DNA from 4 places in the Arthrobacter sp. UYEF3 genome. Region 4 is predicted to be linked to each of the others. Evidence: riboswitches for the same ligand, from Rfam matches in the RefSeq annotation. Region 4 holds a riboswitch; each other region holds the start of a gene.
The links. Region 4 has a riboswitch for thiamine pyrophosphate ahead of thiO (glycine oxidase ThiO). Riboswitches for the same ligand answer to the same signal wherever they lie in the genome.
Positions count from the first base shown of each region.

Region 1: linked by a shared signal. The riboswitch ahead of thiM (hydroxyethylthiazole kinase) and the one ahead of thiO (glycine oxidase ThiO) in region 4 are both predicted to bind thiamine pyrophosphate.
Region 2: linked by a shared signal. The riboswitch ahead of ABIB14_RS12415 (ECF transporter S component) and the one ahead of thiO (glycine oxidase ThiO) in region 4 are both predicted to bind thiamine pyrophosphate.
Region 3: linked by a shared signal. The riboswitch ahead of thiC (phosphomethylpyrimidine synthase ThiC) and the one ahead of thiO (glycine oxidase ThiO) in region 4 are both predicted to bind thiamine pyrophosphate.

Region 1 is NZ_JBEPNK010000025.1:2,130-9,194, reverse strand. Features, by position in the region: gene ABIB14_RS15210 (alanine racemase) at 105-1,310, opposite strand; gene ABIB14_RS15205 (hypothetical protein) at 1,805-2,014, shown strand; TPP riboswitch at 2,048-2,144, shown strand; gene thiM (hydroxyethylthiazole kinase) at 2,136-2,939, shown strand; gene thiE (thiamine phosphate synthase) at 2,936-3,598, shown strand; gene ABIB14_RS15190 (ABC transporter substrate-binding protein) at 3,763-4,812, shown strand; gene ABIB14_RS15185 (ABC transporter permease) at 4,975-5,724, shown strand; gene ABIB14_RS15180 (ABC transporter ATP-binding protein) at 5,717-6,544, shown strand; gene ABIB14_RS15175 (LLM class flavin-dependent oxidoreductase) at 6,717-7,065, opposite strand, start outside.
Region 2 is NZ_JBEPNK010000016.1:66,702-73,766, forward strand. Features, by position in the region: gene ABIB14_RS12380 (Na+/H+ antiporter subunit A) at 1-294, shown strand, start outside; gene ABIB14_RS12385 (Na(+)/H(+) antiporter subunit C) at 291-830, shown strand; gene ABIB14_RS12390 (Na+/H+ antiporter subunit D) at 830-2,455, shown strand; gene ABIB14_RS12395 (Na+/H+ antiporter subunit E) at 2,452-2,997, shown strand; gene ABIB14_RS12400 (MrpF/PhaF family protein) at 2,994-3,272, shown strand; gene mnhG (monovalent cation/H(+) antiporter subunit G) at 3,262-3,651, shown strand; gene ABIB14_RS12410 (DUF4235 domain-containing protein) at 3,697-3,960, opposite strand; TPP riboswitch at 4,383-4,524, shown strand; gene ABIB14_RS12415 (ECF transporter S component) at 4,594-5,226, shown strand; gene ABIB14_RS12420 (ABC transporter ATP-binding protein) at 5,240-6,847, shown strand; gene ABIB14_RS12425 (energy-coupling factor transporter transmembrane component T family protein) at 6,844-7,065, shown strand, end outside.
Region 3 is NZ_JBEPNK010000024.1:39,567-46,631, forward strand. Features, by position in the region: gene ffh (signal recognition particle protein) at 1-596, shown strand, start outside; gene ABIB14_RS15050 (alpha/beta hydrolase) at 667-1,416, shown strand; gene thiC (phosphomethylpyrimidine synthase ThiC) at 1,486-3,315, opposite strand; TPP riboswitch at 3,310-3,417, opposite strand; gene ABIB14_RS15060 (amidohydrolase family protein) at 3,503-4,603, shown strand; gene ABIB14_RS15065 (VOC family protein) at 4,686-5,561, shown strand; gene ABIB14_RS15070 (hypothetical protein) at 5,819-6,256, shown strand; gene rpsP (30S ribosomal protein S16) at 6,468-6,884, shown strand; gene ABIB14_RS15080 (RNA-binding protein) at 6,886-7,065, shown strand, end outside.
Region 4 is NZ_JBEPNK010000007.1:70,258-77,322, reverse strand. Features, by position in the region: gene ABIB14_RS07160 (DEAD/DEAH box helicase) at 1-1,078, opposite strand, end outside; gene ABIB14_RS07155 (RNB domain-containing ribonuclease) at 1,441-2,937, opposite strand; gene thiE (thiamine phosphate synthase) at 2,991-3,716, opposite strand; TPP riboswitch at 3,743-3,862, shown strand; gene thiO (glycine oxidase ThiO) at 3,853-5,139, shown strand; gene thiS (sulfur carrier protein ThiS) at 5,136-5,372, shown strand; gene ABIB14_RS07135 (thiazole synthase) at 5,378-6,187, shown strand; gene ABIB14_RS07130 (DUF3311 domain-containing protein) at 6,392-6,673, shown strand; gene mctP (monocarboxylate uptake permease MctP) at 6,670-7,065, shown strand, end outside.

The DNA.
Region 1 (7,065 bases), on a different contig from region 4:
TCAGGAGTAATTCGAGGTGCTGACACGGCACTGCAAAGAATTGGCGGACGCGGATTGACGGCGCGCCGGGCACGGCATTCCAGGTCGCAACAACCCGACGCTCCTCAAGACTGCGTCCTCGCCAAAGACGATCTGCCGAAGTCCGTGCGCCACACGTCAGTGCCCTGCCCGTCCCCGTCGGTGACGACGTAGTCGGGCCAGCGGTCAAACGCGGAGCAGGGATGGGATATCCCAAAGTCCACAGTATCGGAGACCTCCAGACCGGTTACTCCGGTAAGGACTGCGTGGTGATCGAAGAGATTCCGCACCGCTGCAGTTGCGCCATCCTTTGTGGCTCCTTCCGCCGTCCGCGCCGACAGGAAAGTGGGCAGTCCGGCGTCGTACGGAAGATCCCTTTTGCCTGCACCGACGACGGCGATACCCTTTTCCGGGGTGGACAGGACAACGGCGCGAACGGAAAGCGCGGGAATGAGGCCCGGAACGGGGCTCACGGCGGCGTACGTGCCGTGATCGTGGGTGACGTAGCAACCTGATCGGAGAACAGTCCTGGTTCCAGGGACCTGCCCGCCGTCAGGAAGGAACTCAGTGACCCGGTCCGGGAACGCGGAGCCGCCCATTGAATAGATGGGCGTGGCGGTCTCAAAGAAGGTCGCGGTTCCCAGGTATGTGTCCCTCACGAGCCGGCAGTGCCGGTCCACTGCCGTAACCGTATCTTCGGCCCTGCTGTTGGGCACGACGCCTTCGTAACCGGCGACGCCGACCAGCTTCAGGCCCGGCGTGTCCCGGACCATCTCGGCAAGGCGAAGGCCCTCGCCCACGCTGCGAACTCCTGTACGACCGCCGGGGGTTCCGACGTCGATCAGGACCTCGAGGGCGACCGTCCCGCCGTCGAACACCGCCGCCGCGGCCTTGATCCCGGCCGCAGAATCGACGAAACAACGGATTTCCCGGCCTGGATCTTCCTCCAGCCACGTAAGGACGCGCAGTAGCCCGAGCCTGTCGACGATCTCATTGGCAACGAGAATGCGGTCATGTCCCCAGCCCAGGGCCGAAGCGACTTGATCCACGGTGGCGACGGTTACGCCGACCGCGCCGGCAGCCAGCTGCCGCTCTATGATCGGCGACGACATCGTTGTTTTGACGTGCGGGGCGAGATCCACGCCGCGCTCGCGACACCACGCCGCCATGACCCGGATATTGCGGTCCAGGGCCGCGCTATCGAGCCGCAGCTGCGGGTAGGCCGGGCCGGCAGCGAACTGTGCCGCAAAGTCTCCATCAGCTCCGGTCTGGCTCTTGATCAGCTCGCTCACGCTATTCCCCTGTCGTTCGGTCCCAAAAGGCGCTTTCTGCCTCCGACAATCTACTTGGGTTTAAGGGGTCCGTGACTCTGGCAGTTTGAGTGGGGACCGGTTTTGCAGTCTGAGCGCGCGGGACGTCATATCCTGTGGCCCATGGGAGGCGCTTTGGGGTTGGGTGTGGCCCGTCGGATAGCCAGTCGTTGCTGATCTCAGTGGCTTTGGCGGCGTGCCGTTCGAGTTGGGCAGCGTGGGCAGAACCAGCGGGTGCTCTTCCCAGGGCACCGGCGCCTTCTCCTCGGAGGTAAACCGCTCGGGTTGGTCGGCACCGTGTCCTCGACGCGCTGCCGCCGTCGACCGCGGCGACCTGTCAGCATCGAATACTGGGGGGTCCACGTCCGCCAGGGAACTTCCGGCTCCGCCCTGCGGACCTTCACGTTGCGCCGGAACCCACTCTCCACCATGTGGCTCCTCGAAAGCATCAGCGACGGCGAAGAGACAACCGAAAATTGAACGACCAAACCATTAACGATCAGACGTGGGAGGGTATCCGGGCAGAATTTACGCCGCCGGCCCTCGGGCAGTTACTGCACCGGCTCTCCGAGCTCATGGAAGACCCCGAACCTGTGATGCAGCAGCCCGTCCGCGTCTTCATCGACGACGGCACCTTCTGCCCGGGATTCCAGTTCCTCCCCGGCAACCCCCGGTTCTCCGGTTGATGCGCGCCTGTGCCTGTGTGGGAGTAAGCTTTCTCGAGTGACACGGGGTGCCCTGGGTAACAGGGCTGAGATAAGACCCGTTGAACCTGATCTAGTTCGGACTAGCGAAGGGATGTTGCGGATGACTGTTCGCCTGACACCTGACCATATCTGCACGATGCTCGCCCGGTTGCGGGAGACAGGGCCATTGGTGCAGTGTCTGACCAACACGGTTGTGACAAACTTCACCGCGAATGTGCTTCTAGCCCTCGGGGCGGCGCCAGCCATGGCTGATGTCCCCACCGAAGCCGGCCAGTTTGCCCGGATAGCTTCCGGAGTTCTGATCAACGTGGGTACGCCCCACGCGGAGCAACGGGTCGCCATGGTCGAAGCCGCCTCGGCCGCTCAGGAGGCAGGCACTCCGTGGGTTCTTGACCCGGTCGCAGTCGGTGTCCTGCCGGTGCGTACTGCCCTTGCCAGTGAACTGCTCTCTTACGCCCCGACCGCTATCCGGGGCAACGCTTCAGAGGTTATCGCACTGGCCGGGTTGGGGGCAGGTGGCCGTGGTGTTGATGCCATCGATAGTCCCGAAAGTGCGCTGGCAGCGGCCGGCCGCCTGGCCAGTGTTCACGGTTCCGTCGTGGCCGTTTCCGGGGCCGTTGATCTGATTACTGATGGCATCGACGTGATCCGGATCGGTAACGGCCACCCCTATCTGACCCTGGTCACCGGGGGTGGCTGTGCACTGGGTGCGGTCACCGCAGCTTTTTTGGCCGTGGATGGCGACCGTATGGCTGCGACGGCTGCAGCCACCGCAGTGTATACCGTCGCTGCCGAAATCGCCGCTGCCGGCGCCTGCGGCCCGGGCAGTTTCGCGTTCGCGTTCCTGGATGCGCTGGGGTCTGTGGATGCCGAAATAATCCGGTCCAGAGTGGCTATCTCATGACGGGCGCCGGAAGGGCTGGCTTCACCCCGGGGATTTATCTGATTTCTGATGATCAGTTGTGCGGGGAACGCGGAGTGGTGGAGACGGTCAGCGCCGCTGTTGCCGGAGGCGTGCGAATGGTACAGATCCGGGAAAAAACAGCCAGCGCCGCCCGGTTCTACGATCTGGTGATGCGTACCGCGGATGCCGTCGGTGACCGGGCCACAGTGTTGGTGGATGACCGGGTGGATGTTTTTCTCGCCGCCCGGGCGGGCGGTGCGGCTGTCCACGGCGTCCATATCGGTCAAAGCGATCTTCCGGCACCCCAGGTCCGGGCAATTGTTGGCCAGGACGCGTTGATCGGGCTGAGCGCCAACACGGCCGAACATCTCGCGCATCTGCACGCCCTGCCATCAGGGACGGTGGACTATCTGGGCGTGGGCGTGATCCGTCCGACGTCGACCAAACCGGACCATCCGGCGCCCCTGGGCATCGAGGGGTTCGCCGCTATCGCTGCCGCTACGCTGCTGCCCTGCGTCGCAATCGGCGGCATAACCCCGGCCGATGTCAGGGCATTGAGGCGCGCCGGAGCGGCTGGCATCGCCGTGGTCTCAGCCATCTGTGCCGCCGAAAACCCTGCCCGCAGCGCCAAAGACTTTCTCAAGGAATGGACCCACTGAACACAGAAACCGCCGACATACCCCGCCCAGCCATATCTCCATTTCCGGTTCTCGCGCCGCTCCTAAATCGCGGCACCGCGCGGTCGGATAATCCCGGCAAAAACCGGCCCACCATCTATCCGGCACCAGCAAACGCTCCGCATACGCGGGGATAAGGACTTCTCGTGAACAAACGACGACGCTTACTCGTGGGCGCGGCCAGCGCCCTCACCCTTACCGCCATGGCAGCCCTGTCAGCCTGCGCCGGTGCGGGAGGAAATTCCACTCCGGCTTCTTCCGGGACCACACCCATTACCTTCGCCCTGGACTGGACGCCCAACACGAACCACACCGGGCTGTACGTGGCGCTCAACAAAGGCTATTTCGCCGCCGCCGGACTCGACGTCCAGGTACTGCCCTACAGCCAGTCCTCCACCGACACCCTCATCAACTCGGGTGCGGCGGACTTCGGAATCAGCTTCCAAAACACGGCGACGTTCGCCGCAGCAGCGGGGGTGGCCAACACCTCGGTCATGTCGGTGCTCCAACACGATGCCACAGCCATCGGCGTCCTGGCCAGCCGGAAGGACATTGCCAGCCCTAAAGACCTCGACGGTAAAACCTTCGGCACGGCCGGGCCCAGTGCCACGTTCCCTACCGAAGCCGCAGATGCCATCAGGAACGCCGGCGGAACAGGCAACTTCGGTCGCGTCACCCTGGGCACGTCCGCATACGAAGCCCTGTACGCCGGCAGGGTCGACTTCACCTCAGCCTTCAAGACCTGGGAAGGTATCGACGCCTCCCTCCGCGGCACTCCGATGAAGTTTTTCAACCTGCATGACTACGGCGTGCCGGACCAGTATTCGGTGATCATTGAAGGCAACGAGGAATGGATCAAGGGACACCCGGACGTGACCCGGAAGTTCGTCCAGGCCCTCCAAAAGGGTTACCAATATGCCGCAGCCGACCCCGACGCTGCCGCGAAAATACTTATTGACGCCAACCCCGGTATCTTCGCCAACGACCAGCTGGTCTACAAGAGCCAGGAAGAACTCAGTGCTTCCTACCTAAAGGACGCCAACGGCCAGGTCGGCACTCAAACAGCGGATCAGTGGAAGCAGCTGGCGGATTTCCTCTACGAGAACGCCCTGCTGGCCGATGAAAGCGGCAAACCCCTCTCCAAACCCCTTGACACGACGGCATTGTTCACCGATGAGTATCTGGCCGGCAAATAGCTCCCGCGCTCTCCCCTGTCCCGCACGCGGGCCGCGGGACCGAAACGGCAGAAAGGCAACGCTGTGAGTGAGAGTCCGGGAGACGGAGCGGGGTGTGGGGGGAAAGCGGGCCGCACCCGGAAAACGGGGTCTCCCCGCCGGTTTAGGACGCTCACCACCGCTGTGCCCCCGGCCGTGATTGTCCTCGCTCTCCTGGCAACCTGGCAGGGCGCAGTCGCTGCCGGCGGCCTGAAACCAACTGTACTTCCATCTCCGCAACGGATCGTGGAGCAAGGCTGGTTGGCGCGCGAGATCATCTGGGCCAACACGGTGCCGACGCTGCAGGAAACCATTCTTGGTTTCGCCGTCTCCCTGACCCTGGCCTGGGTCCTTGCCGTCGTCATCGACTTCTCACCGTGGCTTCGCCGGGCCCTGATGCCCCTGCTGGTGGCATCCCAGACCATACCGATCATCGCCATTGCCCCGCTGATGATCATCTGGTTCGGCTTCGGTCTGATGCCAAAGATCATGGTCATCGCTCTGGTCACGTTCTTTCCGGTGACCGTCGGCCTGATCGACGGCTTCAACCTCACCGACCGTGACGCGGGCAATCTGCTGCGCAGCATGGGCGCCAACCGGTGGAAGCAATTCGTCTATGTACGCCTTCCATCGGCTCTTCCTTCCTTCTTCACCGCCCTGCGGATCGGCATTGCCTACGCTGTTACGGGCGCCATTTTCGCCGAGTACATTGGCGCGCGGGAAGGGCTAGGTATCTACATGGCCACGATGAAAAACTCGTTCCGCACCGACCTCGTACTGGCAGCAGTCGCAGTCACCGCCTTCCTTAGTGTGGGCCTGTTCATGCTGACCTACGCCGCCGAGCGGCTGATCATCCCCTGGCACTCCAAGGAACGCAGGAACCGCCATGTCTGAACCCACCGCTGCCGCACCCAGGGTCGAAGTACGTGCAATTAACAAATCCTTCGAGCTGAGCCACGGACAATCCCGTTCCGTCATCAACAACATCAATTTCTCCGCACAGCAAGGAGAATTCCTTGCCATCATCGGTCCCAGCGGCTGCGGAAAGAGCACCCTGTTCAACATCATGGCCGGCCTGGAAAAACCCCGTGACGGCGAAATCCTCATCGATGGGCGCCCCGTCACCGGGGAACGTGAACACTTTGCCTACATGCCGCAAAAAGACCTCCTCTTTCCCTGGCGCACTATCCTTCAGAACACCGCTCTGGGTCTGGAAGTCTGCGGCGGAAGCAAAAAGACCGCGCGGGCACGTGCCGCCAGCCTCTTCCCGGCCTTCGGCCTGTCCGGTTTTGAGAACTCGCATCCCTTTGAGCTCTCCGGAGGAATGCGGCAAAGGGCCGCCCTGCTGCGCACGGTCGTCCAGGACCGTGACGTCCTATTACTGGATGAGCCCTTCGGCGCCCTCGATTCCCTCACCCGCACCGACATGCAGGCGTGGCTTCAAGACGTCTGGTCCCACAACTCCTGGACCGCGGTCCTGATCACGCACGACATCCGTGAAGCGATCTACCTGGCCGACCGGGTCGTCGTACTCAGCCCCCGGCCCGCCTCCGTGCGCCTAAACCTCCCCATCGACCTGCCCAGACCACGTCAGCTGTCGATGATGGCATCGGCCCGGTTCGCCCACTACGAACTTCAACTCCTCGAAACCCTTCACCGGCCCGGCAACCTCAACGACACCACGGATGCTGCCCACGGAAGGCCTCGGGCCTGAAAGGACAAAGCGAGAGGGGACTCCAGGGGAGGACGAACGTTCCTGACGGAAGGCTATCCAATACGCCCGCTTGGAGCCTCGGTGTCCTCACGAGGGACAAAGCCCCCTTGTTCGAGGCCTGTCCCGGACGGTATCGGATGATCGGAACCGCCGCCATGCCGTGGTGGCTCTCTTACGCAGGGGCGCCGACAGCCGGGCGGCCCAGCCCGAAATGCCCGCGCAGCGTCGAGGCGGTGTAGCGGGTGCGGAAGAGTCCCCGGCGCTGGAGGACCGGGATGACGTCATCGACGAACTCGTCCAAGGAATCGGGCAGCAGCGGGGGCATCAGGTTGAACCCGTCAGCGCCCCCGGAGCGGAACCAGAGCTCCATCTGGTCAGCGATCTGCTCCGGCGTGCCGACCATCGTGCAGTGGCCCCCTCCTGCGGCCAGGCGCCCCAGTAACTGCCGCACGGTGGGACGTTCAGTTTCAATAATGCGCAATATGGTGGCATAACGGCCCTGCGGCCCAGTAAATTCTGCC
Region 2 (7,065 bases), on a different contig from region 4:
GCGTCCGGATTGGCGCCCCTGCTGCTGGGCGGCCAGGTCTTCCAAAGCGCGGTGATCGAGCTCTGGCTGCCGGTCTTCGGCGACATCAAGTTCGTAACCTCCACCATCTTCGACATCGGCGTCTATATCGTCGTCGTCGGCCTCGCCCTGGACGTGCTGCGCAGCCTCGGTGCGGAAATCGACGAGAACCTCGAAGAACGCGAAGAACCCGCCGAAGTACCGGTCGCACAACCGGCCGCCGGGCCTCACGCCGGCGGACTGCCCGCCGAATCCACCGCGAAGGGGAGCGCATGAGCGTCAATCTGACCCTGCTGACGGTCATGGGCGCCCTGTACGCCAGCGGCATCTACCTGCTCCTGGAGCGCAGCCTCACCCGGGTCCTGCTCGGCCTGATGCTGCTGACCAACGCCACCAATTTGCTCATCCTCACCACCGGCGGCTACGCGGGCCTCGCCCCGTTCTTCAACAAGGACATGGCGGCCGGGGACTACAACGACCCGCTCCCGCAGGCGCTGATCCTGACCTCGATCGTGATCTCCTTCGCCGTCACGGCCTTCATGCTGAGCATTATCTACCGCACCTGGGTGCTGGCCCGGCAAGACGAAATCCAGGACGACGCCGAGGACCGCCGCGTGGCCGAGACCCCCAGTTTTGACGCCGAGGACGACGCCGAAATCCCGGTGGAGACCTCGGAGTTCCCGCTCGTGGCCGGCGCCGACGCCGAGGACACCGTGCTGGCCGGTGCCCGCCGGATTCCGGCAGCGGACGCCGCCGCCGAGGAACGACCCGGTTCCCGCAACGCCAGCCCCGACCAGGAAGGAGGGTCCTAGTGAACATCGCCAGCTTCGCCCCGCTCGCCGTCGTCCTCCCCATCCTGGGTGCCGCCCTTGCCTTCCTGCTGATCCGGCATTCCCAGGCACAACGGACCGTCAGCATTGCGATTCTCTCGCTGACTCTGCTGCTGGAATGCTGGCTGCTGGCCTCCGTCTGGGAGGGCGGCACGGCGGCGGTGAGCATCGGCGGCTGGCTTCCGCCCTGGGGCATCGTGATGGTGGTGGACCAGTTCTCGTCGCTCATGCTGGTGGTGTCCTCGGTGGTCAGCCTGGCCGTGCTGATTTATGCGTCCGGCCAGGGCATGGCCGACGGCGACAGCGACGCCCCCGTGTCGATCTTCCATCCCACCTACCTGATCCTCGTGGCGGGGGTGTCCAACGCCTTCCTCTCCGGCGATCTTTTCAATCTCTATGTGGGCTTTGAGATCCTGCTGACCGCCAGTTATGTGCTGATGACCCTCGGCGGGACCGGCCCCCGGATCCGCGCCGGTGTGACTTACGTGGTGGTATCCGTGGTGTCCTCGGTGCTCTTCCTGCTCGCGATCGCCATGATCTACGGCGCCACCGGGACCATCAACATGGCAGACCTGGCGATCAAGCTGGCCGGGCTCGACGAAGGCACCCGGAACCTGTTGCACGTGCTGCTGCTCGTGGCGTTCGGCATCAAGGCCGCCGTGTTCCCGCTGAGTTTCTGGCTACCGGACTCCTATCCGACGGCGCCGGCACCCGTCACCGCCGTGTTCGCCGGCCTGCTCACCAAGGTGGGCGTCTACGCGATAGTCCGCACCGAGACGCTGCTCTTCCCCGGCGACTCCTTTAATACCCCGCTGATGGTCGCGGCGCTGTTGACCATGGTGGTGGGGATCCTCGGCGCCCTGGCGCAGAGCGATATTAAGCGGCTGCTGTCCTTCACCCTGGTCAGCCACATCGGTTACATGGTGTTCGGCCTGGCGATGTCATCCGTGGCGGGGCTGGGGGCCGCGGTGTTCTACGTGGCCCACCACATCACCATCCAGACCAGCCTGTTCCTCGTGACCGGCCTGATCGAGCGCCGCGCCGGGAGTTCCTCGGTAGACCGGATCGCCGGCCTCGCCAAGCTCTCGCCACTGCTGGCCGTGTTGTTCTTCGTGCCGGCCATGAACCTGGCCGGCATCCCACCGTTATCCGGCTTCCTAGGCAAGCTGGGCCTGTTGCAGGCCGGCGTCGCGCTCGGTACGCCGCTGGCCTACGCCTTGGTGGCGGGCGGCGTGCTGACCAGCCTGCTGACCTTGCTGGCCATCGCCCGGGTCTGGAACCGGGCCTTCTGGCGCACGCCTGAGGACGCGGAACACCCCGACCCCGTGCTGCTCGCCGCCCCCGATGGCGCGGACACCGGCGGCTCGGCCGACGGCGTCCGCGCGGGGAAGCGCGTGACCCTGCTGCCGCGGACCATGGTGGGTTCCACCCTGGGCCTGGTGCTGTTCGGGGTGGCGCTGACGGTCTTCGCCGGACCGCTCTTCCGCGTGTCCGGGCAGTCCGCCGAGGAGATGCTGGGCCGGACCTCCTACATCCAGGCCGTCCTGGGCGACGACGCGCCGGTCCCGGCGATCGCCCAGCCGGTGCCGCAGGAGGGCAAGAGATGACGCGGAAGAGGATCTCACTGCGCCAGGAACTGCCCCTGCTGGCCTGGCTCGTCATCGTCTGGGGCGCCCTCTGGCAGGACTTCAGCGCCGGCAACCTGCTCTTCGGCGTCCTGATTGCGGTGGCGGTGGCACGGCTGTTCTACCTGCCGCCGGTGGAACTGGGCGGCCGCTTCAACGTGTTGCGCGCCGCACGTTTCGCCGTGGTGTTCCTGGCCAAGGTGGTGGCGGCCAGCTGTCAGGTCCTGTTCCTAGCGGTGGTCCGCGGGCCGCGGGTGATCAGCGCGGTCGTCGCCGTCCCGCTCCGGAGCCACTCCGACCTGCTGGTGACAGCTACCGGGCATGTCATCTCGCTGATCCCGGGGTCCCTGGTGGTGGAAGTGGACCGATCCACGTCCACGCTGTACATCCACGGCATCAACGTCCGTGATGCCGAGGACGCGGCCAAGCTTCGCAAGGAGGTCCGCGACACCGAAGCCGGGCTGATCCGGATCATGGGCAGCCGGGCCGAACTGTCCGCCCTGAAGCAGGAGGTGGGCGCATGATGCCGCTCGTCCTGACCGTCACCGCGGTCGTCCTCTCCCTCGCCGCGGGCGGCGCGATCATCCGCATCGCCCGGGGTCCCTCGCTGCTGGACCGTGTGCTCGCCGCCGATGTGCTGCTGGCCATCCTGGGCGCGGCGCTGTGCATCGATATGGCCGTTAATCGGCACCTGAACAACCTGATGCTGCTGGTGGCCATCTCACTCATCGGCTTCGTCGGTTCGGTGACCGTGGCCCGCTTCGTCGCAGACCGGAGGAGGCAACCCCATGAGTCCTGAAACGACCCCCGCCGACACCGTGATCGACTCCGTCTCGGCCGTGTTCATGGTGGTCGGGGCGCTGATGTCGCTCGGCGCTGCGATTGGCCTGCTCCGGTTCCCGGACCTAATGACCCGGATGCACGCCGCGACCAAACCCCAGGTGCTAGGGCTTTTCCTGCTGCTCTGCGCGGTGGGGCTCCAGCTGCGGACGTGGTGGGTGTGGCCGGTGCTGGTGGTGGCATGGATTTTCCAGCTGCTGACGGTTCCGGTCTCGGCCCACATGGTGGGCCGGGCCGGCTACCGGACCAAGCACCTCCATCCGGAACTGCTCAGCTCCGACGAGCTGGAGGCCGTGGTTCAACAAGCCGCCGGCAAAGACGGCTTCACCGGCGACTAGAAGTAGCTGACGCGCCCAGGGGCGCAGCGCGCTAAACGACGCGAACTACACCACGTCTTGGGTTTGGGCGAAGCGGGTGACCGCGCGCTGCGTGCCGCGGTTGGCGAGGACCTGGATGACGGCGCTGACCGAGGCCGAGATCAAGGCGAAGGTCAGTGCCGAGCGCAGCGTGGTGGGAACGTCGTCGTCGTGGCCCTTGGGAGGCTTGTTGCCCGTGGCCTTTTCCCAGACGGTGTCGACCACCTTCGTGCCGACGAAACCGGCGAGCAGGCTGATGCCGGTGCCAAGCAGTTTGATGATGATGTTCATACTTCATGCTCCTTGCGGGAGAAAACAGGGCTGACCCTAGCGTAGCGTTCCTGGCTGCGGGGCGGGCCCAGGGCGCTGACCGCCACCGCGGCCCCACCCCGGCCCGGGTCCAGCGTCGGGGCATTACCGAACGGCAGAGGATTTCGGCCCAGGCCTCGACCACCGGCTCATGGTCTGCTTTCTGCGGCAGCCCCGACACCGTGGCAGTGCCTGCGGCCCCGAATGCCCACCAGCAGCGACGGTCCGATGAGCGCGGCCAGGGACCCGGGCGTCTGGGGTTGGGAAGAATCCGGGTCGGCATCGGGGGAAGGAACTTTTGAGTCGGCTCTCACGTCTCCGGGGCCGCTGCCCGCGGATTCATCTGAGCCGGACGCCTTAGACGGCGCCCGGGTGTAAACTGAGCAAGCCCACAAGGGTGATTTTAAATACGACAGGGGAGCGCCGCCGTCGGCATCGCTGGAGCAGTCCAGGGAACCGCAGGCGGGCGCTGAGAGTGCGGACAGCCGCAGACCCTCGAACCTGATCCGGTTAGTACCGGCGCAAGGGAGTCGAGTTCTCGGGGTGCCCGGCACCCGTGGCGAAAGCCGCGGCACGGCCGGAACACCCTCCCCTCCTGTACCTCAGGAGGACAAAATGACTGATATATCTGCGAAGCAGACACTGACCACCGGCAAGCACAGCTGGCGTGTGGTCGACATTGTGCTGGCGGCATTGATCGCTGTTGCCGGCGGCGTGATCTTCTGGGCCTGGGATCAAGGTGCCAACCTAATCTCAGTCCCGGTCAACGCCGTCTACCCGCCGCTGACCGGGCTTTACGCCGGCGGCTGGATGATTCCGGCGCTGCTGGGCATGCTGGTGGTCCGTAAGCCGGGCGCGGCGCTGTTCTGCGAAGCGGTGGCGGCCACCGGCGAGTTGATCATGGGCTCGCAGTACGGCACGACGGTGCTCATCTCCGGCATCCTGCAGGGTCTCGGCGCCGAACTCATCTTCGCCGCCTTCCTCTACAAGAAGTTCAACCTGCCGGTGGCCCTGCTGGCCGGCGCCGGGGCCGGCCTGTTCTGCGGCCTGAACGACTCCTTCCTGCCCTGGGGCTGGAACATCGCCTATGAAGCCGGTGACAAGCTCGCTTACATCGTCTTCTGCAGCATCTCCGGGGCCGTGATCGCCGGTGGGCTGTCCTGGCTGGCCACTCGCGGCCTGGCCAGAACCGGCGTGCTTGCGTCGTTCGCTTCCCGCAAAGCGGCATCGGAACCCGTGTTCTCCTGAAGCCCGCACGCGCATGAATTCTTTAGACGCCGCGCGGCCGGCTGCGGTCACCGCCCGCGGCTGGGGCTGGCGGCATGCCGGCCGGTCCCGGCCCGCGGTCAGCGGGCTGGACCTGGACATCCGACCGGGCGAGCGGGTGTTGCTGCTGGGCCCCTCCGGCGCCGGCAAGTCCACACTGTTGCACGCCCTGGCCGGGGTGCTGGGCGACAACAGCGCCGCAGGTGATACTGCCGCCGGCTCCGCGGACGCCGAGGATTCCGACGAGACCGGCAGCCTGCTAATCGACGGCGCCGCGCCCCGGGCGGGGCGCGGCCGGGCGGGGCTGATGCAGCAGGACCCGGAAACCCAGGTGGTTCTGTCGCGGGTCGGGGACGACGTCGCCTTCGGGGCCGAAAACCTCTCCGTGCCTCCGGCGGACATTTGGCGGCGGGTGGCGGAAGCGCTCGACGACGTCGGACTGGCCGGCCTTTCGCTTCAGCACCCGACGTCGGCACTCTCCGGCGGCCAGAAGCAGCGGCTGGCACTCGCCGGGATCCTCGCGATGCGACCAGGGCTGCTGCTGTTGGACGAGCCGACGGCCAATCTCGACCCGGCCGGCGTTCTCGAGGTCCGCGACGCTGTGGGACGCTGCCTGGACAAGACCGGGGCCACCTTGGTGGTGGTGGAGCACCGCGTGGCCGTCTGGAAAGACCTCGTGGACCGGATCGTGGTGCTGCAGCCCGGGTCCGGCACGGAGCCGGCCGTGCTGCTGGACGGTACCCCGGACCGGGTCCTGGAGCAGGCGCGGGAGGTACTCATCACCGCAGGGGTCTGGGTGCCCGGCTACGTGCCGGCCACGCGCGCCCGCCGCGGGGGAGCCGGAGGTGGGACCAACGCGGCCGCCCAACTGCTGCTGGCCGCCGAGGATTTGGCCGTTTCCCGCGAACGCCCCCGCCGCACCGGTCTCCTGCGGGGCTTCCGCACGGTGCCGCCCGCACCGGTGCAGTCCGGAATCACGGCCCAGGTCCGGGACGGGCAGGCGCTGACCATCACCGGCCCCAACGGTTCCGGGAAGTCGGCCTTCGCACTGACCCTGGCCGGCCTGCTGGCACCGGTCGCGGGTTCGGTGTCCGCAACGACGGAGCTCAGTGCGGGCGCTGGCATCGATCCGTACCGGTGGAAGGCCCAGCAGCTGATCGCCAGGATCGGCACGGTCTTCCAGGAACCCGAGCACCAGTTCGTCACCGGCCGGGTGCTGGACGAACTGACGTTTGGACCCCGCCAGCTCGGCCGCGGCGAAGACCGGGTGGACGAACTGCTGGAACGCCTTCGGCTGACCGGCCTCGTGGACGCCAACCCGTACACGCTCTCCGGCGGCGAAAAGCGGCGGCTGTCGGTGGCCACCGTGCTCGCCGCCCATCCGCAAGTGCTGGTGCTGGATGAACCGACGTTCGGCCAGGATGCCAACACCTGGGCTGAGCTGGCCTCGTTCCTTTCCGAGCTGCTCGACGCCGGGACGGCCGTGGTTTCGGTGACCCACGACGCGGAATTCAGCCAGGTCCTGGGCGGCGCCGAGCTGAACCTCGGCGCCCGGCAACCGGGACGCCCCGGCCGCACGGCGCCCGGGGTGAAGGCGCTATGAGGGACGCCCTGACCGTGCGCGGAAACGACTCGCTGCTGACCCGCGCCAACCCGCTGGCCAAGTTCTCCGGAGTCCTGCTCATCACCCTGGCGCTGGCGCTGTCCATTGACTGGGTGTCGGCATCCGTGGCGCTGGCCTTCGAACTCCTGCTGTTCCCGCTCGCCGGCCTGACCCTGGCCCTGCTCTGGCAGCGCGGCTGGCCGCTCATCCTGGCGGCG
Region 3 (7,065 bases), on a different contig from region 4:
AATTCGCCGACCAGGAGGACTTCACCCTCGATGACTTCCTCGCCCAGATGCAGCAGATCCGCAACATGGGCTCGATGAAGAAAATGCTCATGATGATGCCGGGGGCACAGAACATCCGGCAGCAGTTGGAACAGTTCGACGAGCGCGAGATCGACCGAGTCGAGGCGATCGTCCGGTCCATGACCCCGCACGAGCGGCTGGCCCCGAAGATCATCAACGGCTCCCGCCGCGCCCGCATCGCCCGCGGTTCCGGTGTGCACGTTTCCGAAGTCAACGGCCTGCTGGAACGCTTTGCTCAGGCGCAGAAAATGATGAAGAAGATGTCGGCCGGCGGCGGCATGCCCGGGATGCCGGGGATGCCCGGCATGGGTGGGGGAGGAGCCCGTAAGGGGGCCAAACCGGCGCCGAAGAAAAAGGCACGCTCCGGCAACCCGGCTAAGGCCGCTCAGGAGCTCAGGGAGGCTGAGGCGCGCCGCGCCGCCGGTGCCAAAGCCCTGCCCACCGGCGCGGCCTTCGGCCAGCAGGCCGGGGATTTCGATCCGTCCCAGCTCAACCTGCCCAAGGGGTTCGACAAGTTCCTCGGCGGCAGCAAGTAACGGAAGCCGGCTTGCGCCCCGCCAGTATGTCGTCGACTGGGATGCGGGAACGGTGCCATAGGCTTAGGACATGTTCAAGGAGCGCGTAGTCTTCGTCCACGGGGCCGGCAGCTTTGGTGCCGCCGCGTGGCCGAAGCAGCACGGCATGGCCTTAAGCTATGACGCCCTGTTCCTGCGGCGGCACGGCTTCGACGCCGTCGCCGATCCGCTGGAAACCGACTTCGCGGCGGACGCCGGCATTGTCCTGCGCGCCCTGGCTGACGACGGCCGCGGCGAGGCCGGCGGCCACGTCGTTGCGCACGCGCAGGGCGCCATCGCGGCGATGATGGCGGCCGTCGAGCGTCCCGACCTGGTCCGGTCGCTGACCCTGGTGGAGCCCGCCTGCCTCTCGCTCACGGCGGAACTGCCCGCGACCGCGGCTCACAGGGCGCTCATGCAGCCGCTCTTGGACGTCCGCAACAACCTCGGCGACGAGGATTTCCACCGGGAATTCGTGCGCCGCGTGTTCGCCGCTCACGCCCCGGCCCGCGGTACCCTGGGCGTGCCGGCCCCCGACGCCGGGCGGGAAGCGAACCGGCTCAGGCTGCAGGCCCCGGCGTGGGAAGCGCCGCTGCAAATCGTCCCGGGCGTGCCCACACTCGTCCTCACCGGCGGCTGGGAGCCGCTCTACGAGGAGATTGCCGGCTACCTGCGGGAGACGGGCGCCGTGCACCGCCTCGCCCCCGGAGGACACCGGCCCCAGGATTCCAAGGAAGGCGACCGCGCCATCCGCTCCTTCATCGCCGACGTCAACCGCAGCGGGCACGCCCGGGCGTCCTAGTCCCACGCCGGGCCTCAACCTACGAGTTTTGGGGGCCGTCCATGAGCGGACGGCGCCCCAGAACTCGTGCTAGGGGCGCGCGCCCAGGGTGGGCTCGGGCAGGTAGACCTTGCCGCCGGATGCCAGGAATTCGTCGCTCTTCTCCCGCATTCCGTCCACCATGCGCGCAAACGCCGCCTGGGAATCGGCTGAACCGTATTCGTCCCTGATGTCTTGGCTGATCCGCATGGAACAAAACTTCGGCCCGCACATGGAGCAGAAGTGCGCTGTCTTGGCCGGTTCAGCGGGGAGCGTCTCGTCGTGGAAGGCCTCGGCAGTCACGGGGTCCAGGGACAGCGCGAACTGGTCCCGCCAGCGGAACTCAAACCGCGCCTTCGACAGGGCGTCGTCGCGTTCGTGCGCACCGGGGTGGCCCTTGGCGAGGTCGGCGGCGTGGGCGGCGATCTTGTAGGTGATCACGCCGGTCTTCACATCATCCTTGTTCGGCAGCCCGAGGTGCTCCTTGGGGGTGACGTAGCAGAGCATGGCGGTGCCGTAGCGGGCAATTTCGGTGGCGCCGATCGCCGAGGTGATGTGGTCATAGCCCGGTGCGATATCGGTGACCAGCGGCCCGAGGGTGTAGAAGGGGGCGCCCTTGCAGAGTTCCTGCTGGCGCTCCACATTTTCCCGGACGAGGTGGAACGGCACGTGCCCCGGGCCCTCGACCATGACCTGCACATCGAACTCCCAGGCCCGCTGCGTGAGCTCGGCCAGGGTGTCCAGTTCGGCGAATTGCGCGGCGTCGTTGGCGTCCGCCGTCGCGCCGGGCCGCAGACCGTCGCCGAGGGAAAACGCGACGTCGTACTTGGCGAAGATTTCACACAGTTCGTCGAAGTGGGTGTAGAGGAAGTTTTCCTGGTGGTGCGCCAGGCACCAGCCGGCCATGATGGCGCCGCCGCGGGAGACGATTCCGGTGACCCGGTTTACCGTGAGCGGCACGTACCGCAGCAGGACGCCGGCGTGGACGGTCATGTAGTCCACGCCCTGCTCGCACTGTTCAATCACGGTGTCCCGGTAGATCTCCCAGGTCAGGGCGTTCGCCTCGCCGTTGACTTTCTCCAGCGCCTGGTAGATCGGGACCGTGCCGATGGGAACAGGGGAGTTGCGGATGATCCACTCGCGGGTCGTGTGGATGTCGTCGCCGGTGGAGAGGTCCATGACGGTGTCTGCTCCCCATTGGGCGGCCCACTGCAGTTTGTCCACTTCCTCGGCAATGGAGCTGGTGACGGCGGAGTTGCCGATGTTGGCGTTGATCTTCACGAGGAAGGCCTTGCCGATGATCATCGGCTCGGACTCCGGGTGGTTGATGTTGTTCGGAATGATGGCCCGGCCGGCCGCCACCTCGCTGCGGACAAGTTCCACGTCGCAGTTCTCCCGCACGGCCACGAACCGCATCTCCGGCGTCACAATGCCCTGCCGCGCGTAATGCATCTGGGTGACCGTACGGCTGTCGACGGCGCGGCGGGGCTCCGGCGGCGCGCCGCGCCATTCGGCAGAGGAGGCGCCGCGCCGGACCGCGGACTTGCCGTCGTCGAGCAGATTCCGCTCCCGGCCTCGGTACGGCTCCGTGTCGCCGCGTCCGGCGATCCAGTCACGGCGGAAGGGGGCGAGCCCCACCACCGGATCGCTGCCCGGCCCTGCCGTGCGGTACACCCGGAACGGGGGATTCTCGACACCCCCCGGGGAGGGTTCCAAGGCGATCTCGGTCACGGGAACACTGATCCCGTCGTCTTCGACATACGCGAGGGTGTGGGATTTCAAGGACTGCGTCACGGGAGATGCACCGCCGACGGCGAGCCCGCTTGGTACGGCGGCCGCCCCGGTTTGGTCAGGGCTCTGCCTTGGATTTGTAGTGCTCAAGGGTTACTCACTTCCTTCGCCGGCATTACCCGGACAGGTTCAACGGTCACAGACTGCGTCAGCCCGATCTCAGCCCCTGCAGGGGCACCCGTGTGGTCGTAGACGAAGCTACCACAGACGGTGCGGAAAGCCATCGGGGCGGCCCCCGCCCCGTGTGCGGGTAGCGATGCGGATTAGGCTTTAAGGCATGAGCAGCATCATCGAGTTCAGCGGCACCGTTCTTACCGGACCCGTCAGGGAACACCGCGGGTTGTGGGCAGTCGACGGCAGGCTGACTTTCAAGCGTCCCAGCGCGGCCCCGGACGTTGTCCTTGACGGCTGGGTTATCCCCGGGCTGGTCGACGCGCACTGCCACATCGGGCTCGGACCCGGCGGGGACGTCCCGGAACAGATCGCCGAGGACCAGGCCCGGACGGACCGCGACGCCGGAATTCTGCTGGTCCGCGATGCCGGGGCCGTCCATGATACCCGCTGGATCCAGCAGCGGAGCGAGCTGCCACGCATCATCCGCGCCGGCCGGCACATCGCGAGGACGCGCCGGTACCTTCGAGGCCTGGCCGTCGAGGTGGAGCCCGAGGACCTCGTGGAGGCCGTCCGCAAGCAGGCCCGCGCCGGCGATGGCTGGGTCAAGCTGGTGGGGGACTGGATCGACCGCGACGCCGGCGACCTCGCCGCCAGCTTCCCGGCGCGCAGCGTCAAGGATGCTGTCCAGGCAGCCCACGACGAGGGCGCCAGGGTCACGGCGCACTGCTTCGCGGAGGACACCCTCGACGACATGCTCGACGCCGGCATCGACTGCATCGAACACGGAACCGGACTGCTCCAGCGGCACCTGCCGCGTTTCGTCGAGCAGGGTGTGCCGATCGTGCCCACCCTGATCAACATCGCCACCTTCCCCGATATCGCAGCCCGGGCCGAGGCGAAGTTCCCCCGCTACGCCGCGCATATGCACTCCCTCTGGGAGCTCCGCGCCGAACGGATTCTCGAGGCATATGAGGCCGGGGTTTCCATCTACGCGGGAACGGACGCGGGCAGCGTTATCCAACACGGACGCATTGTCGACGAACTTGAGGCGCTGCACGCTGCCGGACTCCCGGCCGGGGCAGCGCTCGACGCCGCCGGCTGGGCTGCCCGCGACTGGCTCGGCGCGGAAACGATCACCGAAGGCGCCAGCGCCGACGTGCTGGTCTGCGCCGAGGACCCCCGCCGTAATCTGGCCACCCTGCGGGACCTGCGGAACATCGTGCTGCGCGGTGAACTAGTCCGTCCGGGAGTGCCCGCACATTAGGAATAAATTGAAGCTTCAAGTAATTTAGTAGTATGAACGGGTCTCCGAGGGTCGGTGGCCGCGAAACCACTGGAGCGTTTCGATGACAGCAGAAGCCAGCACCCAGGATCTTCTTCCCGCCGAACTCACCATGGGCACCGTGATGCTCAAGGTCGGCGACATGCAGCTCATGACCGACTACTACCAGCGCGCCCTGGGCCTCGACATCGTGGCAGAGCAGGACGGCGGGCTTTACCTTGGACGCAGGCAGAAGCCGCTGGTCCACCTCGCCCCGGCATCGGGGCTCAGCTTTCCCTCGCGCGGCGAGGCCGGGCTGTTCCACACCGCCCTGCTTTTCGAGGACCAGCCCGCGCTGGCAGCCACCGTGGCCAGCGCGGCCCAATACGAGCCGCAGTCCTTCACCGGCAGCGCCGACCACCTCGTCAGCGAGGCCTTCTATTTCAACGACCCCGAGGGCAACGGCATCGAGCTCTACTGGGACCGTCCCCGCGACACCTGGTCCTGGGAGGGCGGCAATGTCGTGATGGACAGCCTCGCCCTGCCGCCGCAACGCTACCTCGAGCAGCACCTCACCGAGGCATCGCTGGCCGGTCAGCGGCAGGCCGAAGCCGGCATTGGGCACATCCACCTGCAGGTCGGCGACGTGCAGTCCGCCCACGACTTCTACGTCCGCACCCTCGGCTTCGAAAAAACGGCCGGCTGGCACGGCCAGGCGCTCTTCGTGTCCGCCGGCGGCTACCACCACCACATGGCCATGAACGTTTGGAACAGCCGCGGCGCCGGACCCCGCCGCGACACCCTGGGCCTGGGCGAGGTCCTGATCGAAGTGCCGTCCGGCGAGGACGTCGGCGCCCTCGCGGACCGCCTCAAGACCGCCGGAGTCCAGTCCCACCACACGGGCGCCGAGCTGCGCTTCGACGATCCGTGGCGCAACCGGATCCGCGTCGCCGTTCGCTGAGACCCGGCTGTACTTGGGCCGGGGCAAACGGGACACGTCCCGCTTGTCGCTGGCCCAAACTCCGGACATGCCCATTGTTCGGAGCAAGGAGTGGACGTGGTGCCTATATGTCCACTGCCCGCGGCCACGGCAGGGCATGTCCAGTCTGAGCGCACCGTCCGGCTGGGCTAGGCTGAAACCGGACGGTAGCAGCAGCCTCGTGCCTGCAGTGCGGCCGCCGGTACGACGCTACGCCGACCTTCATGAGGAGCAGTTCCTTGGGATTTACTGAAATCTTCGTCGCCACCCATGACGCCGCCCTCAAGCGTGCGGCAGCCCTCGACGGCGGTGCCGCGGCTGACGCTGGCGCCGTCCGGATTCCGGACATCAGCGACTTCGAAGTCGAACGCCTCGGAGACCTGGCCGGGACCGCCGTCCACGCTGCGGGGGCCGACTACGAGCTGGCCATGGTGGACGTGGCCAGCGACTCGCTGCTGGGCGTTCCGGCCGCCATGGTCCGCGCCTTGGCGGACCTGCTCAGCTATGAGACTGAAGGCGACGGTGACGTCCTGACCGACGTCGCGGAGGGCTGGGCCGCCGAGGAGGACATGCCCTTCGGTGCAGAGCAGGCCGCCCGCTTCGTCCGGCAACTGGCAGAGCTGGCCGCGGGTGTGGACCCCGCCACCAAGGCCGGGCTCTACGTCTGGTCCTCCTGACGCCCGCCAACCGGTGACGCAAAAAATGCGCCGGACGCGGGTGTCAAGTCGAAATTCGCGCGGCGATCTGGCACAATGATCAGGTACTCGATCCACGTGGCCCCTCTCTCCGCGTCCGGATCCTGTCCTTTAGAACCCCCTAGTACGGCCCGCCCCACGGGTGCAGAACGCCGGGCTCGACCTCGTTTCAGAAACAGGAGTGACCACAAAAGTGGCCGTAAAGATTCGCCTTAAGCGCTTCGGCAAGATGCGCGCACCGTACTACCGCATCGTCGTCATGGACGCACGCTCCAAGCGTGACGGCCGTGCTATCGAAGAGATCGGCAAGTACCACCCGACCGAAGAGCCCTCGTACATCGAGGTTGACTCGGACCGTGCCCAGTACTGGCTCGGCGTCGGCGCACAGCCGTCCGAGCAGGTTGCCGCGATCCTGAAGATCACCGGTGACTGGCAGAAGTTCAAGGGTCTCCCCGGCCAGGAGGGCACCTTGAAGACCAAGGCTCCCAAGGCCGCCTTCGTAACTCCGGAAAAGGGTTCCGTGATCATCCCGGAAGCCATCACCAAGAAGGCCAAGAAGGACGACGCCGCCGAGGCTCCCGCCGAAGCAGAGACCACCGAGGCTGAGTAATTTGCTGGCAGATGCGCTCGAACACCTGGTCCGCGGGATTGTTGACAGCCCCGAGGACGTCAAGGTCAGTGCGAAGAACAACCGCCGCGGGGACACCCTCGAGGTACGGGTTCATCAGGACGACCTCGGACGGGTGATCGGACGCCAGGGTCGCACCGCACGCGCCTTGCGCACCGTGGTG
Region 4 (7,065 bases):
CGTGCGTGACGTCGTCGACGTCGATGCCGCGGGCGGCGACGTCGGTGGCTACGAGGACGTCCACCTTATTGTTGCGGAAGGCGCGCAGCGCCTGCTCGCGGGCGCCCTGGCCGAGGTCGCCGTGGATGGCGGCCGCGGCGAAACCGCGATCAACCAGTTCCTCGGCGACCTTCGCCGCGGTGCGTTTGGTCTTCGTGAAGATGATGGTACGGCCGCGTCCGCGGGCCTGCAGGATACGCGCCACCACCTCGACCTTGTCCATGCTGTGGGCACGGTAAATGAGCTGGCGGATGTCACGCTTCGTCAGGCCCTCATCGTCGGGGTCGGCAGCGCGGATGTGGGTTGGCTGGCTCATGTAGCGGCGCGCCATCGCGATGACCGGGCCGGGCATGGTGGCGGAGAACAGCAGGGTCTGGCGGACGGCGGGGGTGCCGGCGATGAGGGTCTCGACGTCCGGGAGGAAGCCGAGGTCCAGCATCTCGTCGGCCTCGTCGAGGATGACCATCTTGACGTTTTTGAGGACCAGGTGCTTCTGCTTGTACAGGTCGATCAGGCGGCCCGGGGTGCCGACCACGACCTCGACGCCCTGCTGCAGCGACTCAATCTGCGGTTCGTAGGCGCGGCCGCCGTAGATCGTGGCGATGCGGGCGTTGCGCTTGCGGGCCGCGTTCTGCAGGTCGCCGGCGACTTGGACCGCGAGCTCGCGGGTCGGGACGATCACGAGGGCCTGGGGTGCGCCGGGGGCCGGCAGCGCGGCATAGCCGGCGTCGTCGCGTCCGACGACCCGCTGCAGGGCCGGGATGCCGAATCCGAGGGTCTTACCGGTGCCGGTCTTGGCCTGACCGATGATGTCGTGGCCGTTCAGCGCGACGGGCAGGGTCATTGCCTGGATCGGGAACGGGTGGGTGATGCCGGCGTCGGCAAGGGATTCAACAATGTCGGCGCGGACGTTATAGTCCGCGAAGGACTTTTCCGCGATTTCGTGCGGAGCCTCGTCGGAGATGATGGTCTCTTCCGGAACGATCGATTCCATACCGGATTCGTCGGTCAGAAGCTGGTGCGTGTGCAATTCACTCACAGGGAGTTTCCTTCTTCATTTGGGCTGCGCTGCTTGCTCGACGGGCCGGCCGCGGGGCCGTTCCGGAGCACGCTCAGGCGCGCGAGCAGGTCCAGTGGAAGCCGATCGCGGGCTATCTGAATGCTGGCACTGGGACCAGCGGGTCTGTCTCAAGATCGCGTAGGGGCGGGCTTGTTGAATTCGAAAAACTTGGAAATCAACGACCGGGCATCCATTACTACCCTTCCAGTCTAGCTGTTCGCCGTTCGGAACCTCGACCGGGGCCCGCAGTGCGGCGCGGCAACGTCGCCGCAGCCTCTAACTGCCGGGCCGGCCGGCCGAACGAACCCCGCCGGCAACAGGCCCGCAACTGATACGGAAAATCAGCCGACGAGCTCCAGCCGGACTTCGCGCAAGGCGATGTCCGAGGAGACGACCCGAACCCGGACCTGGGTGCCCGACTCCAGCTCGCCGGGGCAGCGCGCCGTCACCGCGGGCTCGGCGATCTGCACGATCCCCGACGGGCCGGTGCCGTTGGCTTTCCCGGTGCCGTTGGCCTTCATATTCCCGTTCCCGTTGCCGTTCTTTGCCGGTTTCGAGCCGGAGATGACGACGGCGTCAAACTCCTGCCCGATGCGGTTGCTCAGCAGGGCGGCCTCCACGGTGTCCAGGGCGAGCCGCTCCAATTTGGCGGCCAGCTGGTCCGAGGCGGCCATGATGGCAGGCAAGGAGGGGAGGGCTTCGCGGGCCCAGCCCGGAACCTCCGCGCCGTTGGAGAGGGCCTCGCAGATCACCAGGACGAAGCGGTCGATGAGGCGCCGCAGCGGGGCGGTGGAGTGGGCATAGGCCGCGCCGATGGCCGACTGGACGGCGTCCTCGGGGACGGCGCCGTCGAACGGGGTATAGCCGGCGCCGCGGAAGAGCATGCCCGCGGAGTGCAGGATCGCCAGTTGGCGGGGGTCGGTGGGGTCCAGGGTGCGCAGGTACTCCCCATAGCTGACCTGGCCGTCCCAGGCCTTTCCGAGCGCGCCGGTCTGGCGGCGGAAGTGGCGCAGCGAGCTCTCGTCCGGAGCGGGCATGGTGCGCAGGATGCCGACCTTTCCCCGGAGCATGAGCTCGGCTGCGGCCATCCCGGTCATCAGCGAAATCTGGGCGTTCCAGTCCTCTACCGGCAGTGGCGGGGCGGCGACGATCCGGTAGCCGCCGTCGGGGAGCTGCTCGATTTCCTGCTCCGGCATGTTCAGGCTGGCCCCGCCGCGCAACCGTTCCAGTTCCACCCGTTTGCCGCCGACTTCCTTGAGCAGCTGCAGCACCGGGTCCGCGGTGCCGCCGTCGAGTTCGGCCTGCACGCCGTGGTAGCTGAGCTTGGCCCGGCTGCGGACCTGGGCCCGGCGGAGCAGAACGGAGGACACCTCGGCAGCGCCGCCGAGCTCGAACTCCCAGACAAAGGCCGCGCAGAGCTGGCCCGCCAGCAGGCTGCCGGCCGCCTCGCTGATGACCTCGGGATGCAGCGGGATGCGGCCGTCGGGGGTGTAGAAGGTCTGGCCGCGGCGGCGGGTCTCGGCGTCGAGCGGGCTGCCGGGTGCCACGAAGGACGGCACGTCCGCGATCGCATAAAAGACCTTGTACCCGTCGCCGGCGCGGTCAATGTAGAGGGCCTGGTCCAGGTCCGTCGAGGACGCCGGATCAATCGTCACGAACTCCAGATGGGTCAGGTCCAGTTCCGGCAACCGGTGGCCGGCCACGGCGGCTTCGGCATCCCGGAGTACGTCCTCAGGAAAGGGCCCCGGCAATTCCAGCGTGGTCCGTAGTGCGTTGAGTGCCTGGGCAAGCTGGTTCGGCTGCTGAAGCACTGTTGGAGTCAGGCGATGATGAGACACGAAAATCAGGTTAGCCCGAATTCCGCCATTAATCGTGAAACCAGGCTCGCCGGCTAGTCTCCGGCGCCCGCGGTGGCGTGTGCGTCGAGCGACGCCCCGGCGTCGAGGGCGGCGAGCAGGGCCCGAGCCGCCGCGGCCGGATCGTCGGCCTCGGTAATCGCCCGGACCACCACGACGCGCCGGGCGCCGGCGTCGACGACCTGCTCCACGTTGCCCAGGTCGATGCCGCCGATCGCGAACCACGGCACCGCCCCGGAATCCCCTCCGGCGGCCCCGGCCCCGTGGCGATCGCTCGCGCCTGCGGCGTAGCGCACCAGATCCAGCCCCACAGCGGCGCGGCCCGGTTTCGTGGGGGTGGCCCAGACCGGCCCCACGCAGAAGTAGTCCAGCCCGCTTCGATCGTTGGCGGCGGCGAGGGCCGCATCGACCTGATCCGGGGTGTGCGTGGACATGCCGATAACGGTGCTCGCGCCAAGGAAATCCCGGGCCGCGGCCAGCGGGATGTCCTTTTGCCCGATGTGGAAGACGGGGGCGCCCGCCAGCGAGGCGAGGTCGGCGCGGTCGTTGACCGACCAGAGCCGGCGGTGCCGCAGCGCCACGGAGTGCAGGACTTCAAGCAGTTCAAGTTCCTCGGCTGCCTCCAGCGACTTGTCCCGCAGTTGAATGATGTCCACGCCCCCGGCAAAGGCGGCGTCAACGAAGTCTTCGAAGTCGCCGCGCTCCTTCCTAGCATCGGTGCACAGGTACAGGCGGGCGGTGGTGCGGACTTCCTGGCTCATGACCCCAGCCTAGTTCCTCTAAACTGGTCTCATACCGCGGGAGCCCGCAGAGCCGTCACACGACGGAAGGGCTGAGAGGGCGTCAGAGCCGACCGCTTGACCTGATCCGGTTAGTACCGGCGTAGGGAAGGAAGCCATGGTCTCACCAGCTGTCACATCCGCCGCACCACCGGGGCCTTACGACGTTGCCGTGATCGGCGGCGGGGTAATCGGGCACGGCATCGCGTGGGAAGCGTGCCGGTCGGGCCGCTCCGTCGCACTGGTCGATGACGCCCCCGGCACCGGCGCCAGCTGGGCAGCCGCCGGCATGCTGGCGCCTGTGAGCGAACTCCATTACCAGGAAGAAGAGCTGCTGGCCCTCATGCTGGAAGCTTCAAGGCTCTGGCCCGGCTTCGCCGCCGGACTGGGCGGCGGCAGTGCTGACGCGGACGGCCAAGCAGACGCGGGCGGTACCGGGTACCGCACGACGCCGACTCTCGCCGTCGGCGCAGACGCGGCCGACCGCCGGGCGCTCGCCGACCTGCGGATTGTGCAACAGGCCTGCGGCCTGGCCGTGGAACCACTGACAGTGCGCGAGGCGCGCAGGCGCGAACCCCTGCTCAGCCCGGGCATCTCCTGCGCTTTCGACATCCCGGCCGACCACCAGGTGGACCCGCGCCGGCTGCTGGCCCGGATCGGCGAGCTCCTGGCCCGCGACGGCCGCTACACGGCCGTGCCCCGACGCGCCGCCGGACTCCGTTGGCAGGGCGGCCGCGTCTCCGGGGTCAGCCTCGAGGGCGGCGGGGAGATCCGCGCCCGCGAGACGATCGTGGCCAACGGCCTCGGGGCGGCCGGACTGCAGGGATTGCCCGGCGGACTGACCCTGCCACTGCGGCCGGTTTACGGCGATATTCTCCGGCTCCGCGTGCCGCAGCCGCTCCGGCCGCTGCTGCGCTGCACCGTGCGGGGCCTGGTCCGCGGGATCCCGGTGTACATCGTGCCGCGGGAGGACGGCACAGTGGTGATCGGTGCAACCCAGCGGGAGGATGCCCCTTCAGACCCCGGCGCTGTCTCCGCCGGAGGCGTCTACCAGCTGCTTCGTGACGCCCAGCAATTGCTCCCGGCCGTCGCCGAGCTGGAACTGCTCGAGGCCACGGCCCGGGCGCGGCCGGGCACCCCGGACAACGCCCCGTTGCTGGGGCGTGTGGCCCGCCCTGGGTCGGGGCAGGACTTCGAGGGACTGATCATTGCCACCGGCTTCTTCCGGCATGGCGTCTTACTCACCCCGGTGGCTGCCGCCGTCTGCCGGCACCTGTTGGATGGAGAACCGGATCCCCGCTGGGCCGGTTTTCGCCCGGACCGCTTCTCCGATCGCCTCCTTGACTCTCCGGCCGCCAACAGGACACCGCGGGCCACCGCAACGAAAGACAGGAAAACACTATGAATATCAGGCTCAACGGAGCGCCGCACGCGGTCGCCGACGGCGCCACCGTCAGCGCCCTGGTCAGCACGGTCACGGGCCGCACGCTGGCTGCGGACGGCCGGGCCACGGACGGCCGGAAGCTCGGCGTCGCCGTCGCCCGCAACGCCGAGGTGGTGCCGCGCAGCCAGTGGTACGCGACTGCGCTCGCCGAAAACGACGACGTCGAACTCGTCACGGCCGTCCAGGGAGGATGAACAACATGGGCGTAACAACACTCGCGGCAACACAGCCGGCACGCCGGGACCCGTTGACGGTCGACGGCGTGGAACTGGGCTCGCGGCTGATCATGGGCACCGGCGGTGCGCCGAGCCTGGACGAGCTCGGCGCCGCGCTGGTGGCCTCCGGAACGGAACTCACCACCGTGGCGATGCGCCGCTACTCGCCGGCCGAGAGCGGCTCGCTGTTTCAGCTGCTGGCAGAGCGCAACATCCGGGTGCTGCCCAACACGGCCGGCTGCTTCACGGCCCGGGACGCCGTCCTCACGGCCGAACTGGCGCGCGAAGCACTGGAGACCGACTGGGTGAAACTCGAGGTGATCGCGGACGAGCATACCCTGCTGCCGGACGCGGTGGAGCTTGTGGAGGCCACCGAACAGCTTGTGGGCCGAGGCTTCAAGGTCTTCGCCTACACCAACGACGACCCGGTGCTGGCCCTTCGGCTGGAAAACCTCGGCGCCACCGCCGTCATGCCCCTCGGCGCCCCCATCGGCACCGGCCTGGGCATCCTGAACCCGCACAACATCGAGCTGATCGTTTCCCGGGCGTCGGTGCCGGTGGTGCTCGACGCCGGCATCGGCACCGCCTCCGACGCCGCCCTCGCGATGGAGCTGGGCTGCGACGCCGTGCTGCTGGCCACTGCCGTGACCCGCGCCCAGGACCCGGCGCTGATGGCTGCGGCGTTCAAGCACGCCGTCCTCGGCGGCCGGATGGCGAGGCTGGCCGGCCGGATCCCGCGCCGCGAGCATGCCTTGGCCTCCTCCGCCATGGAGGGCCGGGCAGAGTTCCTCTAGCGGCCCGGGCCGGCCGGCCGGCAGCGCCGGGGCCTCCGCCGCGTCGGCCCGGGGGACCGGCAACGCCCGGCATCTATGCACTGTTGAAGAATTAATCAAGTGTCTATCCTGTTGCTAACGACCGCGCGACACACGGTCCGCAGGCCGCCGGCACGTCCCGGGAACCCTTCCCGCTCCGGGGCCCGTCTCAACGAGGAGGCGTCGATGTCCAGTTCCGATCTGCCAACGCGGGGCCCGGCCAGGCCCGGACCCTATGTGGTGTCAGGAATCCTTTTGCTGGCCGCCATTGTGGTGCCCTTGTTTGTGCCCGCGTACTCGCATGTTGAACCGCGTTTGGGCGGCATCCCGTTCTTTTACTGGTACCAAATGGCGTGGATTCCGGTCACTGCGGCCCTGGTGGGAATTTCCTACCGGCTGGTCACCAAGGAGGATCGCCGCCGGCGTGCATCCGTGCGCGGTGCGGCCGGCGCGGGGGAGGAGCGGTGAACGCGGCCTCCGTGCCGCTGGCAGTCCCGGACCGCCCGGTCAACGGCGTGGCACTCACCATTGTGATCATCCTCTTCGTCCTGGTGGCGGTCCTGGGATTCTTTGCGGCCAGGTGGCGGCGGGAAGAAACCACAGGGCTGCACAGCCTGGACGAATGGGGACTCGGCGGCCGGAGTTTCGGCACCTGGGTGACCTGGTTCCTGCTCGGCGGCGACCTCTACACGGCCTACACGTTCGTGGCCGTACCGGCAGCGATGTGGGCCACGGGATCCGTGAGCGGCTTCTTCGCGGTGCCCTACACGATCGTGCTGTATCCCATTGTGTTCCTGTTGATGAGCCGGCTGTGGTCCGTCTCGCACCGGCATGGGTTCGTCACGCCGGCTGACTTCGTC